3 linked regions of the Kutzneria chonburiensis genome follow. The protein of the gene in region 2 interacts with the protein of the main gene of each other region in a pairwise test. Links are inferred from orthologs where the notes say so. Each region holds a gene or a part of one and is shown on either strand. Other genes may lie near its edges.

What was found.
Region 1: the proteins of M3Q35_RS41235 (region 2) and M3Q35_RS40815 interact in binary tests that used the Escherichia coli proteins (3 or more experiments, as listed by UniProt). The link is inferred for Kutzneria chonburiensis from one-to-one orthologs.
Region 3: the proteins of M3Q35_RS41235 (region 2) and M3Q35_RS46645 interact in binary tests that used the Escherichia coli proteins (3 or more experiments, as listed by UniProt). The link is inferred for Kutzneria chonburiensis from one-to-one orthologs.

Annotation. Positions count from the first base shown.
Region 1 is NZ_CP097263.1:8,769,206-8,773,299, forward strand. Bases 1-2,906 are described here. They hold M3Q35_RS40815 ((2,3-dihydroxybenzoyl)adenylate synthase), read right to left. Parts: upstream 2,302-2,906; coding sequence 700-2,301; downstream 1-699. Other genes in these bases: M3Q35_RS40810 (DegT/DnrJ/EryC1/StrS family aminotransferase), read right to left, coding at 1-703; M3Q35_RS40820 (AfsR/SARP family transcriptional regulator), read right to left, coding at 2,324-2,906. Outside these bases: more of M3Q35_RS40820, read right to left, coding at 2,907-3,244; solA (N-methyl-L-tryptophan oxidase), read right to left, coding at 3,269-4,094. UniProt on the Escherichia coli protein: Involved in the biosynthesis of the siderophore enterobactin (enterochelin), which is a macrocyclic trimeric lactone of N-(2,3-dihydroxybenzoyl)-serine.
Region 2 is NZ_CP097263.1:8,875,779-8,880,876, reverse strand. What follows is about bases 1,150-3,869. They hold M3Q35_RS41235 (isochorismatase family protein), read right to left. Parts: upstream 2,980-3,869; coding sequence 2,320-2,979; downstream 1,150-2,319. Other genes in these bases: M3Q35_RS41225 (lipocalin-like domain-containing protein), read right to left, coding at 3,835-3,869; M3Q35_RS41230 (mycothiol-dependent nitroreductase Rv2466c family protein), read right to left, coding at 3,054-3,665; M3Q35_RS41240 (anthranilate synthase family protein), read right to left, coding at 1,150-2,298. In the rest of the region: M3Q35_RS41245 (pyridoxal 5'-phosphate synthase), read right to left, coding at 1-103; more of M3Q35_RS41240, read right to left, coding at 100-1,149; more of M3Q35_RS41225, read right to left, coding at 3,870-4,221; M3Q35_RS41220 (PhzA/PhzB family protein), read right to left, coding at 4,218-4,688; M3Q35_RS41215 (thioesterase II family protein), read right to left, coding at 4,685-5,098. UniProt on the Escherichia coli protein: Involved in the biosynthesis of the siderophore enterobactin (enterochelin), which is a macrocyclic trimeric lactone of N-(2,3-dihydroxybenzoyl)-serine.
Region 3 is NZ_CP097263.1:10,039,736-10,043,680, forward strand. What follows is about bases 1-2,757. They hold M3Q35_RS46645 (hotdog fold thioesterase), read right to left. Parts: upstream 1,730-2,757; coding sequence 1,271-1,729; downstream 1-1,270. Other genes in these bases: M3Q35_RS46635 (ABC transporter ATP-binding protein), read left to right, coding at 1-459; M3Q35_RS46640 (ABC transporter ATP-binding protein), read left to right, coding at 456-1,214; polA (DNA polymerase I), read left to right, coding at 1,775-2,757. In the rest of the region: more of polA, read left to right, coding at 2,758-3,945. UniProt on the Escherichia coli protein: Required for optimal enterobactin synthesis. Acts as a proofreading enzyme that prevents EntB misacylation by hydrolyzing the thioester bound existing between EntB and wrongly charged molecules.

The sequences.
Region 1 (4,094 bases), 110 kb from region 2 along the record:
TCCACGGCAGCAGGAACGGCTCACCATCATTCGCCTGAGACACGAAGATGCCGTCGACCTCGTTCGACCGACGGCGCTCCACCCGCTCCGCCCAGTCATCCCGGTTGAACGTCAGCATCCCACCTTCGCCCAGCGTGGTGATGTTCTTGGTGGAGTGAAAGCTGAAGCACCCGATGTCAGCCAGATTCCCCGGCCGCCGCCCCAGGTACTCCGACCCCAACGCGTGCGCACAGTCCTCGATGACGATGATCCCGTGCTTCCGCGCGATCGCCATGATCTCGTCCATCTGCGCCGGGTAGCCGGCGTAGTGGACGAGCAGGATCGCCTTGGTCCGCTCAGTGATCAGGGTCCGCAGCACAACGGGATCCATGTTGAGCGACAACGGATCCACATCGCAGAACCGGACCTGGACATCGTGGTCGAGCAGCGGCTGCAACGTGGCCTGGAAGGTCTGCGGGGTGGCGATCACCTCATCACCCGGAGCCAGGTCCAGCAGTTGGATGGCCAGCTCCAGGGCCACCGTGCCACTGGTCACCGACATCGCGTGCTTCGCACCGACATGCTCCGCGAACCGCCGCTCGAACCGGTCCCGCCACTCCCCGGCCGACAGCGTGCCAGCCTCCGACACCAGCCGTGCCACGGCGGCAACATCACTGTCGTCGACCAGGCTTCCCCTACGCGCGAACGGAACCGCGAAACTCATGACGCACCTGCCATCCGGGCCGCCAACGTCTTCTTGTCCACCTTGCCCAACCCGGTGAGCGGGAACTTCTCCACCACCACAACCCGGTCCGGCAGCTTGTAGTCCGCCAGTCCCCGCTCCCGCAGCAACTTCCTCAGCTGCGGCAGCTTCGGCGCCACCCCTTCCGCGATGATCACCGCGCACGTCTTCTCGCCGAGCACCAGGTCCGGCACCGGCACCACCGCCGCCTGCACCACGTTCGGATGCGCCGTGATGTGCCCTTCGATCTCCGTCGCCGAGATCTTGTCCCCGCCTCGGTTGATCACGTCCTTGACGCGACCTTCCACCACCAGCTTCCCACTCGCGGTGATCCGAACCAGATCACCGCTGCGATAGAAACCGTCGGCAGTGAACGCCTTCGCGTTGTGCTCCGGCGCGTTGTAGTACCCCCGCAAGGTATAAGGTCCCCGCGTCAGCAGCTCACCGGCCTCGCCCTCAGCCACCGGGTTCCCGGCCTCGTCAACCACCAGGATCTCATCCGCCGGCGAAACAGCCGTCCCCTGCGTCGACACGATCGTCTCGTTGTCGTCGTCGTAGCGGGTGAAGCACAGCAGCCCCTCGGCCATCCCGAACACCTGCTGCAGCCGGCAGTCGAACGTCGGCTCGATCCGCTCCGCGACAAGGCGATGCAGCTTCGCACTCCCGATCTGGATCACCTCGAGGCTGGACAGATCGCGCTCGTTCCACTCCGTCGCCTCAAGCCACATGTGCGCGATCGTCGGCACGATCGACGTGATCGTGACGCCTTCCTCCTCGATCAGCCGGAAGCACTCCACCGGATTCGGTGTCCGAGCCATCACGGCCGTCCCGCCGACCCCGAGAATGCCGATCACCCCCGGGCAGCCCCACGGGAAGTTGAACTCGATCGGCAGCACCGTCAGGTACACGCTGTCCGGTCCGAGCTCGCAGATGTCCGCGGTGATGCGGGTCATGTACTCGTAGTCCACGTGCGTGCGGGGAATCAGCTTCGGCAGCGCCGTCGTCCCGCCGGACAGCAGGAAAAAGGCGACGTCATGGGCATCGGGCTCCGCCAGCTCAACCGGCTCAGCCTCGATCTCGGCCAACCCGAGGAACCCGTCACCCTCCCCGGCAACGAAAACGTGCTTCAGAGCCGGAATCTCCTCCACTACCTGCCGGGCCAGTCCGCGGTAGTCGAAGTCCAGGTGCTCGTCCGGCACCACATACCCGATCGCCCCCGACAGCTCACACAGGTGCCGGATCTCCAACGACCGGAACGCCGGCAGCGCAAAAACCGGCAGCGCCCCCAGCCGGAACATCGCGAAGCACAGCGCCACGAACTCCGCCGAGTTCGGCAGCTGCACCACGATCCGGTCCCGCGACCGAATCCCCTGCGCATGCAGCCCAGCCGCCAGCCGATCCGCCCAGGCATCCAACTCCGCGTACGTGAAACGACGATCGCCGTCCACGAGCGCGGTGCGGTCGGCGTGGGCAGCAGCCCACTGCCGCAGCAGGCGGCCCAGCGGCTCGCCCCGCCAGTAGCCGGCCTCGGTGTACCGGTCCGCCACCTCCGGCGGATAGGGCACGCATCCGTCGAGCATGGAATGTCCTTTCCTACAGTGTCTACAGGCCCGCGACCGCGGCCGTGCCGGCGACCATGCGCATCAGCTGCTCCTGCCTGCGCGCCAATGTGTTCATCCGCCGTTGCAGGTGCGCCAGCTCCTGGTTGAGGTCCCCGATGCTGGTGATCGACAATCCGTCCACATCAGACTCTTCCGACGCGGGCAGCAGCAACGACGGCGAGTGCGCAAGAATCGCCTGCATCCGCCCCCGTAGCGCCGGCCCCGGCTCAACCCCCAGCTCCCGCAACAGCTTTCGCCGCGCCCGGTCATACACGCCGATGGCTTCAGACTGCCGGTGACACCGGTACAACGCCACCATCAGCTGGTCGTAGAACCGCTCCCGCAACGGATGCGCCGCGATGGTCTCCTCGATCTCGCCGACCACCTCACGGTGCCGCCCGATCCGCAACGACGCGTCATACAGCGATTCCAACGTCGCCAGCCGATTCTCGGTCAGCAGCTCAGCCTCGGTAGCCAGGATCTCCCCGGTCGTGTTCCCGTCGAACGCCGGGCCCCGCCACAGATCCAACGCCGCACGCAGCAACTCGATCGCCCGCTCCGGCCGATCAGCCAGCACCTCACGCGCCTGCGCCGACAGCCGATTGAACTCATCCACGTCCGTCTGCCCGGGCTCCAGATCCAGGCTATAGCCCGAGGACTGGGTCACGATCTGGTCCGGGCTCCCGCCCGCCACCGACAGCAGCTTCCGCAGCCGCGCGACATGCGCCTGTAGCGCGTTGACCGCGTTGGCCGGCGGCCGTTCCCCCCACAGCTCTTCGGTCAGCCGGTGCAGGGAGATCGTCTGGCCCTGCCGGACCACCAGTGTGGCCAGCAGGGCGCGTCGCTTAGCCCCGGTCAGGTCGATCCGCCGGCCGTTGACCTCGTCGAAGATGTCGACCGGTCCCAGCAAACGCAGTCGCACGGCTTGCCCCTCCACCCCGTGGTACTACAGGAACCTGTTGGGATCGGTGAATCCCAGCGGGCTGCCGGTCGGCCGCCCGAGCGTGATGTCGGCGAGCGCCTCGCCGATGCCGGTCGCGTGTTTGAAGCCGTGTCCGGCGCAGCCCGCCCCGACCACCAGCGCGCGGCTGCCGCGCGGCCGGCCCAGCAGGAACTGCCGGTCCGGCGTCTTGGTGATCATGCACGTGGTCACGGCCGACGGGAGTGCTCCCAGGCCTGGCACGGCCGTCGCCAGCAGGCCGGTCAGCGTGTGCCAGTCCGCCGGCGTCACACCGCGATCCGTAGTGTCCGGGTCGATCGGCTTGAAGTTGCCGCCGCCGTCTTCCAGTCCCAGCTTGACATCCGGGCCGTCCTGGAAACCGTGGCCCCAGATTGCCTTGCCGTGCCCCAGTTCTCGGATGAACGAAGGGAAGTTCTTCAGCGCGAACGGTTCCACGTCACCAGTCGGCCGGAACCACGTCGTCGGCATGCGCACCGGCTCCAGCGGCAGCTCCGGCAGCAGCTTGGCCACCCACGGCCCAGCGGTCACCACCACCTGCTCCACCCGGAAATCCCGGGTAGGCGTACGAACCACGGCCCCGTCATCCAGCACATCGATCTCGGTGACCCGCGTGTTCTCATACACCACAGCACCGGCAGTCCGCGCAGTCGCCACAGCAGCACGAATCGCCGCCTCCGGCCGAATCAACCCACCGGTCGGCTCCCACACGCCAACATGATCGGCCGGAAGCCCTTGGTGCGCCGGGAACCTCGCTCCCAACTGATCCGCCGACAGCTCCTCGACCGGAATACCGTGAACCCGCGCCGCCGCC
Region 2 (5,098 bases):
CGGCCTCCGGGGCCTGCCGCAACCACGCCTGGAGCACGGTTTCCGGGTCCTCGGGCGGGAAGTCGAACTCGCTGATCGAGATACCGGGATCGATGGCCGTCATGCCGGGCTCCCAACGCCGAGGGCCAGTCCGATACCGGCCAAAGTGGACAGTGAGTGGCCGCCTTCCGCGGTGGCCTCCACGTCGAACCAGCTACGCTGCACCGGCGGATAGCCGATCAGCACGGCCGCCTTGTGCGGCGGCAGCGGCTGGTCCGGCTCGGGGCCGTGCTCCCAGATCATCACCGCGCCCCAGCGGTTGGTCGCCGGGTCGGAGACCCAGAACTTCTCGTACAGGCCGGGAATTCCGTTCCACGGCGGCGCGCCCTCGGTGCGGAGGTACTCGCGCATCGACTCGATGGTCTGCCCCGACTCAGTGAGATCCCACCATGCGATCATGACGCGCATGAGCCAAAACCCCTTCAGTAGCGTGCCGATGATGCGGACGCCGTCGCGCGTGAGCACGGACTCGGCGTGGAACTGCATGGACGCGAAGTGCGTGCCGCGCAGGGCATGCACCTCGCCGGTGACGCCGTCGCGGCAGACCTGGACCAGCCCGGCCGGCCCGCATTCGACGGTGTCGGCCGGGCTGACCGCGGCGAAGGCGTTGTAGAAGCCGACCCGCTCGCGCCGGCCGAACAGGTCGATCTCCAGCTGCACGCCCTGGTTCGGCGTCGGCCGCCGGGCCAGCCGGAAGCCCAGCCGGCTGGACAGCACCTGGTGGCTCAGGCACACCGCGAGGAACGGCCGCCGCTCGGTCAGCAGCGTGTCGATGGCCCGGTGCAGATGGGCGATCTTGGGGTGCTGGAGGTCGCCGGGATCACCAGGGCCGGGGCCCATCACCACGAAGTCGTAGCCGTCGAACGTGTACGGCTCGTCATACCGCCGCACGGTCACGTTGAGCCCCATGGACTTCAGCTGGAGCTCGATCATGGCGGTGAACGTGTCCTCCGCCTCGACGATCAACACCTCGCGGCCGGCCAGCGAGCGATCGGGCTCGTCGCGGGACTCCTGCTGCGCGAACCAGTAGCCGGCGATGTCGGCATTGCGCTGGGCCAACGCCGCCTGCACCTCGGGGTGCGTGGCGAAGCTCTGCCGGTGGCGCGCACCGAGCGCGGCCAGCAAGCCGGAGACCTTGGCCGTGGTCTCGGCGACCTCGCTCTCCGGATGGGAGTGCCGGACCAGCGTCGCTCCGACACCGATCTGGAGCCGGCCGGCGGCGGAGATGTCGGCCGTACGAATGAGAATCGACGAGTCCAGCGACCGCTGCCCGTTGCCGTCACGGCCGATCAGCGCGATGACTCCGCTGTAGTAGCCGCGCCCCTGGGGCTCGAAGCGCTCGATCACCCGGCAAGCGCTTTCCAGCGGGCTCCCGGTGACCGTGGGGGCGAACATGGTCTCGCGCAGGATGTCGCGCGGGTCCAACGTGGTCCGCCCCTCGATGAAGTACTCGGTGTGCGCCAGCTGGGCCATCTCGCGCAGGTACGGGCCGACGACCGTGCCGCCGGTCGGGCACACCTTGGCCATCATCTTGAGTTCCTCGTCGAGCACCATGTAGAGCTCGTCGGTCTCCTTGGGATCGGCCAGGAAATCCAGCACCTCGGGCAACACCGGGCCGGTGCGCGGATAGCGGTAGGTGCCGCTGATCGGGTTCATCACCGCGGTGCCGTCGTGCACGCTGATGTGCCGTTCCGGGGTGGCGCCGACGAACGTGCGCTCGCCGGTGTGCACGATGAACGTCCAGTAGGCGCCGTTCTCCTGGTGCAGCAACCGGTTGAACAGGGTCAGCGCGGCACGCGGCGTGTAGTCGGTGATGTCGGCGACGAAGGACCGCTTGATGACGAAGTTCGCGCCTTCGCCGTTGCCGATCTCCTCGCCGATCACCCGCCGCACGATGTCGGCGTACGCCTCGTCGTCCACGTCGAAGCGCCCGCCGGACATGGTGATCGGCACGTCCGGCAGCCTTCTGGCCACTTCCGCGACGGAGCGGACCTCCTGCCCGGTCACGGTCAGCGCCAGCAGTGGGCTGCCGTCGTCGGGGCTGGCATAGCCGCGCTCCCGGATCTGCCGGTACGGCATGATCGCCAGCACGTCGTGCCCGTCCATGTCCCGCAGCGGGATCTCCGCCAGCGTGTCCACTTCGGACACTTCGCCGACCAGCACGTCGATGCCGTCGGCACCGGTGCGCTCGGGCCGGTGCAGCAGGGCGAACGCCGGCGGCTGCCCGCCGAGGATCAGCTCAAGCAGGTCAGTGCCCATGGTCTGTCCCTTCTGATGAGGTCACGCGGTGGCCAGCGACCGCGCGGCCAGTTGGTCGAGCACCTGGGCCGTGCCGGTGACCACGGCGCAGGTGCGGGCCGCGTAGGCGAGAGCCTGCCGGTGGTCGGCGGCGGTGAAGTCGGCCACCGCGTCGGCGACGAAGAACGTCTCGATGTCGTGCGAGAACGCCGTCACCGCGGTGGTCAGCACGCCGATGTTGGCGTACACACCGGACACGATGAGCTGGTCACGACCGCGCGCCCTCATCCGCTCCAGCAGGTCGGACCGGTGGAAGGCGCTGTAGCGCCACTTGGTCAGCAACCAGTCCTCTTCGGACGGTGTCAGCTCGTCGATCACCGCCCGGTTGTCCGGGTCGACCTTCATGCCCGGGCCCCAGAAGTCCTTGAGCAGGCCGCGCTGCTCCGGCGTCATGGAGCCGGGCTGCGCGGTGTACGCCACCGGCACGCCTCGTGCACGACAGAGTTCACGCAGCGCAACGGTGTTGGCCACCAGCGGCTCGCGTGGCGAGGTGCCCGGCGCGAAAGGTCGTAGGAAGTAACGCTGCATGTCGTGGATGAGCAGCACGGCACGGTCGGGGTCGACCGTCCAGCCGGCGATGTTGGCCGGCCACTCGCGCTCGTTCGGCATCGGGTAGGGCTCGATCGTCGGCAGACCGGGCATCGGTCGTTCCTCCCTGTTTCCGGGCAATGAAAAACGGCCGCCCCCTTGCGGGAACGGCCGTTTGAAGGGATGGCTCAGCTGAAGTCGAGATCCGCGTTGCGGCTGCGCTTGAGCTCGAAGAAGTGCGGGAAGCCGGCGAGCACCCGAGCCGCGTCGAACAGCTCGGCCGCCCGCTCGCCGCGCGGGATCGAGGCCAGCACCGGGCCGAAGTAGGCCACCTCGTCGATGTGGATCGTCGGCGTGCCCACCTCGTCGCCGACCGGGTCCATGCCGCGGTGGTGGCTCTTGCGCAGCTCCTCGTCGTAGTCGGTGCTGTGCGCGGCGGCGGCCAGCTCGGCCGGCAGGCCCACCTCGGCCAGCGCCTCGGCGATCACCGCGTCGTAATCCTTGTTGCCGCCGTTGTGGATCCGCGTGCCCAGCGCCGTGTACAGGTCGCGCAGCACGTCGTCGCCGTGCGCCTGGGCCGCCGCGATGCAGACCCGGACCGGGCCCCACGCGCGGTCGCAGAACTCGCGGTACCACGGCTCGATCTCGCGGTGCTCGTTGAGCACCGAGAGGCTCATCACCCGGAAGTTCAGGTCGATGTCGCGGTGCTGCTCGACCTCCAGGATCCAGCGGGACGTGATCCACGCGAACGGGCAGGCGGGATCGAAGTAGAAGTCGACCCGCGGCTTGGTCTCGGACATTGTTCTCCCCTGTTCAGGCTGCTTTCCGAACCGTAGGCAATGCCGGCTGCGACGTCCACACGGGGTCACAGTGCAATGCGACACGCCAGGCAGCACCACCTCGCCCCCGCGAGTCCCGCCCACAGTCACACCGAAAGCACGAATCCGTTTCATACAGTTCGGTGTGACGCTAAGCGGGACTCGCGGGGGTTCGCTGCCACACCAAAACCCTGGGGTGTGGGGTACGCAGGCCAGCGCCGGTCAAAGTCAGCTGATCGCCGTCCAGCGCCAGCTCACGGACCTGCTCGCTGCCGACCCAGTCCGGGTTGGGCGCGAAGCCGATGTGGTGGAAGACCCGGTTCCCGTCACGCCGCCACGTGCCGGCGTAGCTGAGGTAGTCGGGCCCCTCCCCCTGACCGCCGTCGGTACGGGCCATGGTGACGGACACATGCCCGTCCTCGGTGTAGAACAGCAGGCCGTCGGGGTCCTCGCCGAGCGGGCCTTCCAAGCGCCCGCCATGCTCGTCGAGGTCGTGAAACGACCGGAGCCGCCAGACGCCGACCAATTCGGCCGTCATGCGGGGATGCCCTCGCGGCGGATCTCCGGCACCGGAATGGACAGCGCCCGCAGCTGCTCGAACGGGTTCATGAACTCCCGCTCCTGCTTGATCTTCCCGTTCTCGAAGGTGAACGAGTGGATGAAGTGGTTGCGGTAGACGCCCGGCGGGTAGCCGGGGAACAGGATCTGGCCCTCGCCGTCGCACTCCACCCAGAACCGGTTGGGGTCCTGCGTCTCGAAGATCTCCACGTTGTACCAACGCCAGTCGGGGAACACCTCCAGCGACCACGCGCCGTGCTTCTTGAGCTGGTCATGGCCACGGGAGGCGATGGGCTGCCCGGTGTCGGTGGTCCACAGCCCGCCCTCACCGTCCTCGGTGAACAGCTGGTACCGGGTGAGCCGGCCCTCGCCGACCCGGCTGACGTAGTCCTCGACGATGGCGCGGTTGTGCGCGCGCAGCTCGACGTCGGTGGCAAAGGTCGTCATGATGCCGTCCTCACGACTTCTCGGGTTGACAGGACGCGCAGCAACGGATCCCGCTGTGCGCGGAGGTAGAAGTGCCCGCCGGGGAACGAATGCAGCGCGAACGGGCCGGTGGTGTGGTTGGCCCACAGGTCGATCCGCAGCTCGTCGCGTTCCTCATCGCCGACAAGCGCGGTGATCGGCACGTCGAGCGGTTCGGACAAGACCGGTTCGTAAGTCTCGAAGATCTCGACGTCGCTACGGAAGGTGTTGAGCGCCAACGCCAACAGCTTCGGGTCGTCCCGTACGCGATCCGGCAACGCGCCCCAGCGGCGTTCGGTCTCGGCCTGAAACTCGTTGTCCGGCAACGTGTGCACGAATGTCGTGCGGCTCAAGGGCGGTGGTGGCGCGGCCGACAGGAACAACTGTTCCGG
Region 3 (3,945 bases), 1.2 Mb from region 2 along the record:
GGGCCGGCGTTCCGCCGCGGCGAGGCCGCCGCGCGGGACCGGGCCCGTGAGCTGCTGGCCTTCGTCGGACTGAGCCGGGTCGAGGACGAGCTGTCCCGCAACCTGCCCTACGGCGACCAGCGGCGGCTGGAGATCGCCCGCGCGCTGGCCACCGATCCGGCGGTGCTGCTGCTGGACGAGCCGACCGCCGGCATGAACCCGCAGGAGACCGAGGCGGCCCGCCAGCTGATCTTCCGGATCCGCGACACGGGCGTGTCGGTCGTGGTCATCGAGCACGACACGAAGTTCATCTTCACGTTGTGCGACCGGGTTTCCGTGCTGGTGCAGGGCGAGCTGCTGATCGAGGGCACGCCGGACGAGGTGCGCGGCGACCCCCGCGTCGTCGAGGCGTACCTGGGCAAGCCGCCCGAGGAAGTCGAGGCCGAGCTGCAGGCCGTGCAGGAGGGAGACACGCCGTGAGTGAGTCGACCGCGGCGCCTTCGGCGACCGCCACCACCCACACCCGTCCGCTGCTGGAGGTCCGTGGCCTCTCGGTGGCGTACGGAGCGATCGAGGCCATCCGGGACATCAACTTCTCGGTGCAGGCCGGGCAGATCGTCAGCCTCATCGGTGCCAACGGCGCCGGCAAGACCACCACGCTGCGCACGATTTCCGGGCTGCTGCGGCCCAAGCGCGGCGAGATCACGTTCGAGGGCCGGCCGATCCACACCCAGCCGGCGCACGCCATCCTGGGCATGGGCGTGGCCCACTGCCCGGAGGGACGGCGGCTCTTCCCGCGGATGACCGTGGAGGAGAACCTGCTGCTGGGCGCGTACACCCGGTCCGACGACGGGGTGTCCGAGGACATGGAGCGGGTGTACGAGCTGTTCCCGGTGCTCGGTGAGCGCCGGGGCAACAAGGCCGGCCTGTTCTCCGGCGGCGAGCAGCAGATGCTGGCCATCGGCCGGGCGATGATGTCCCGGCCGCGGCTGCTGATGCTGGACGAGCCGTCGATGGGCCTGTCGCCGATCATGACCCAGCGCATCTTCGACACCATCCGCAACCTGCGCGACCTGGGCACCACGGTGCTGCTGGTCGAGCAGAACGCGCTGGCCGCGCTGGCCCAGTCCGACTACGCCTACGTGGTCGACCTCGGCCACACCACGCTGGAGGGCACCGGCCACGAACTCCTGGCCGACCAGCGAGTCCGCGACGCCTACCTCGGCGAAAGCTGACTTCTCACCCCCGCGAGTCCCGCCCACAGTCACACCGAATGTGTGAAACCGATTCATCAATTCGGTGTGACGCTGGGCGGGACTCGCGGGGGTTTCGCGCCGGTTTTGGCGCGGATGGCGCAGGTGAGGCGGGCGGTGCAGATCCGCTTGCCGGCCTCGTCGGTGATCACGATCTCGAACGAGGACATGGTCTTGCCGACGTGCAGCGGAGTGGCGACGCCGGTGACCAGGCCGGCCACCGCGCCCCGGTGGTGCGTGCACGACAGCTCGACGCCCATGGCGATCAGCCCGTGGTCGGCGGCGTGCATGGCGGCGGCGATGGAACCAAGGGTCTCGGCCAGCACGGCATTGGCGCCGCCGTGCAGCAGCCCGTACGGCTGGCGGTTGCCGGCCACCGGCATGGTGCCGACCAGCCGGTCACGGTCCCATTCGGTGATCTCGATACCCATCTTGGCCGGCAGCTGCTCGGGCAGCGCCGCGAGCTCCTCCGAGCGGGCCCGCGCGGTCTCGGTCACCGCCACCTCCACGTCTTGTCGGACCCTCACCCTAGACTCGGCCCCGTGAACCAGGCCGCAGCCCACACCGACAACCGTCTCCTGCTGCTCGACGGCCACTCGCTGGCCTACCGGGCGTTCTTCGCGCTGCCCGCGGAGAACTTCAAGACGACCACCGGGCAGACCACCAACGCGGTCTACGGCTTCACCTCGATGCTGATCAATCTGCTGCGCGACGAGAAGCCGACGCACCTGGCGGTGGCCTTCGACGTCTCGCGCAAGACCTTCCGCACGGAGCACTACTCCGAGTACAAGGCCAACCGGTCGGCCACCCCGGACGAGTTCCGCGGCCAGGTCAGCCTGGTCCAGGACGTGCTCGGCGCGCTGGGCATCCCGGTGCTGGAGAAGGACAACTTCGAGGCCGACGACATCATCGCCACGCTGACCACGCAGGCCTCGGCCGACGGTTTCGAGGTGCTCATCTGCACCGGCGACCGCGACGCCCTCCAGCTGGTCACCGACAAGGTGACGGTGCTCTACCCGCGCAAGGGCGTCTCCGACCTGACCCGGTTCACGCCCGACGCCGTGCAGGAGAAGTACAACCTGACGCCGCAGCAGTATCCGGACTTCGCGGCGCTGCGCGGCGACCCGTCGGACAACCTGCCCGGCATCCCCGGCGTCGGCGAGAAGACCGCGGCCAAGTGGATCCGCGAGTTCGGCTCGCTCGGCGACCTGGTCGACCGGGTGGACGAGGTCAAGGGCAAGACCGGCGACGCGCTGCGGGCCAACCTGTCCAACGTGTTGCTCAACCGGCAGCTCACCGAGTTGGTCAAGGACGTCGAGATCCCGCTGGCGCCGGCCGACCTGGCGGTGCGGCCGTGGGACCGGGACCGCGTGCACCGGCTGTTCGACGACCTGGAGTTCCGGGTGCTGCGCGACCGGCTGTTCGCCACGTTGAGCAGCGCCGAGCCGGAGGCCGACGAGGGCTTCGAGGTGACCGGCGGCGCGATCCCGTCCGGCGAGCTGGCGGCGTGGCTGGACAAGCACGCCCGCACCGGCGCGCGCGTCGGCCTGGCGTTCAAGGGGACCTGGGGCAGCGGAACCGGCGACATCGAGGGCATCGCGCTGGCCACCGCGGCCGGCGAGGGCGGCTATCTCGACGCCACCGCGCTGACCGAGTCGGACGAGAAAGCCCTCGCGGCCTGGCTGGCCGACGCGAAGGTGGCCAAGGCCGGGCACGACTTCAAGGGCCCCGTGCATGCCCTGCGGGCCCGCGGCTGGGACCCGAAGGGCTGGACCAGCGACACTGCCCTGGCGGCGTACCTGGTGCGGCCGGGGCAGCGCTCGTTCGAGCTGGACGACCTCGTGCTGCGCTACCTCAAGCGTGAGCTGCGGGCCGAGGAAGGCATCGACGACGGGCAGCTGTCGCTGCTGGCCGACGAGTCCGCCGACCTGGAGGCCGCGGCCAGGACGCAGATCGTCAAGGCGAAGGCCGTGGCCGAGCTGGCCGACGCGCTGGACACCGCGCTGGAGTCGATCGGCAGCCGACGGCTGCTGGACGAGCTGGAGCTGCCGCTGCTGGGCGTGCTCGGGGAGCTCGAGCAGGCCGGCATCTGCGTCGACGTCGAGCACCTCACCGAGCTGGAGGCGCACTTCGCCGGCCGGGTGAAGCAGGCCGCGCAGGACGCGTACTCGGTGATCGGCAAGGAGATCAACCTCGGCTCGCCCAAGCAGTTGCAGGTCGTGCTGTTCGAGGACCTCAACATGCCGAAGACCAAGCGCACCAAGACCGGTTACACCACCGACGCCGAGGCGTTGCAGACGCTGTACGAGACCACCGAGCACCCGTTCCTGGCCCACCTGCTGGAGCACCGGGACGCGTCCCGGCTCAAGACCACTGTGGACGGTCTGCTCAAGTCGGTGGCCGACGACGGCCGCATCCACACCACGTTCAACCAGATGATCGCGGCCACCGGGCGGCTGTCCTCGACCGACCCCAACCTCCAGAACATCCCGGTGCGCACCGAGGAGGGCCGCCGGATCCGGCAGTCGTTCGTGGTCGGCTCGGGCTACGCCGAGCTGATGACCGCCGACTACAGCCAGATCGAGATGCGGATCATGGCGACCCTGTCCAAGGACGAGGGCTTGATCGAGGCCTTCAACACCGGCGAGGACCTGCACACCTACGTGGCCGCGCAGGCCTTCTCGCTGCCGATCGAGGAGGTCACCGGCGAGCT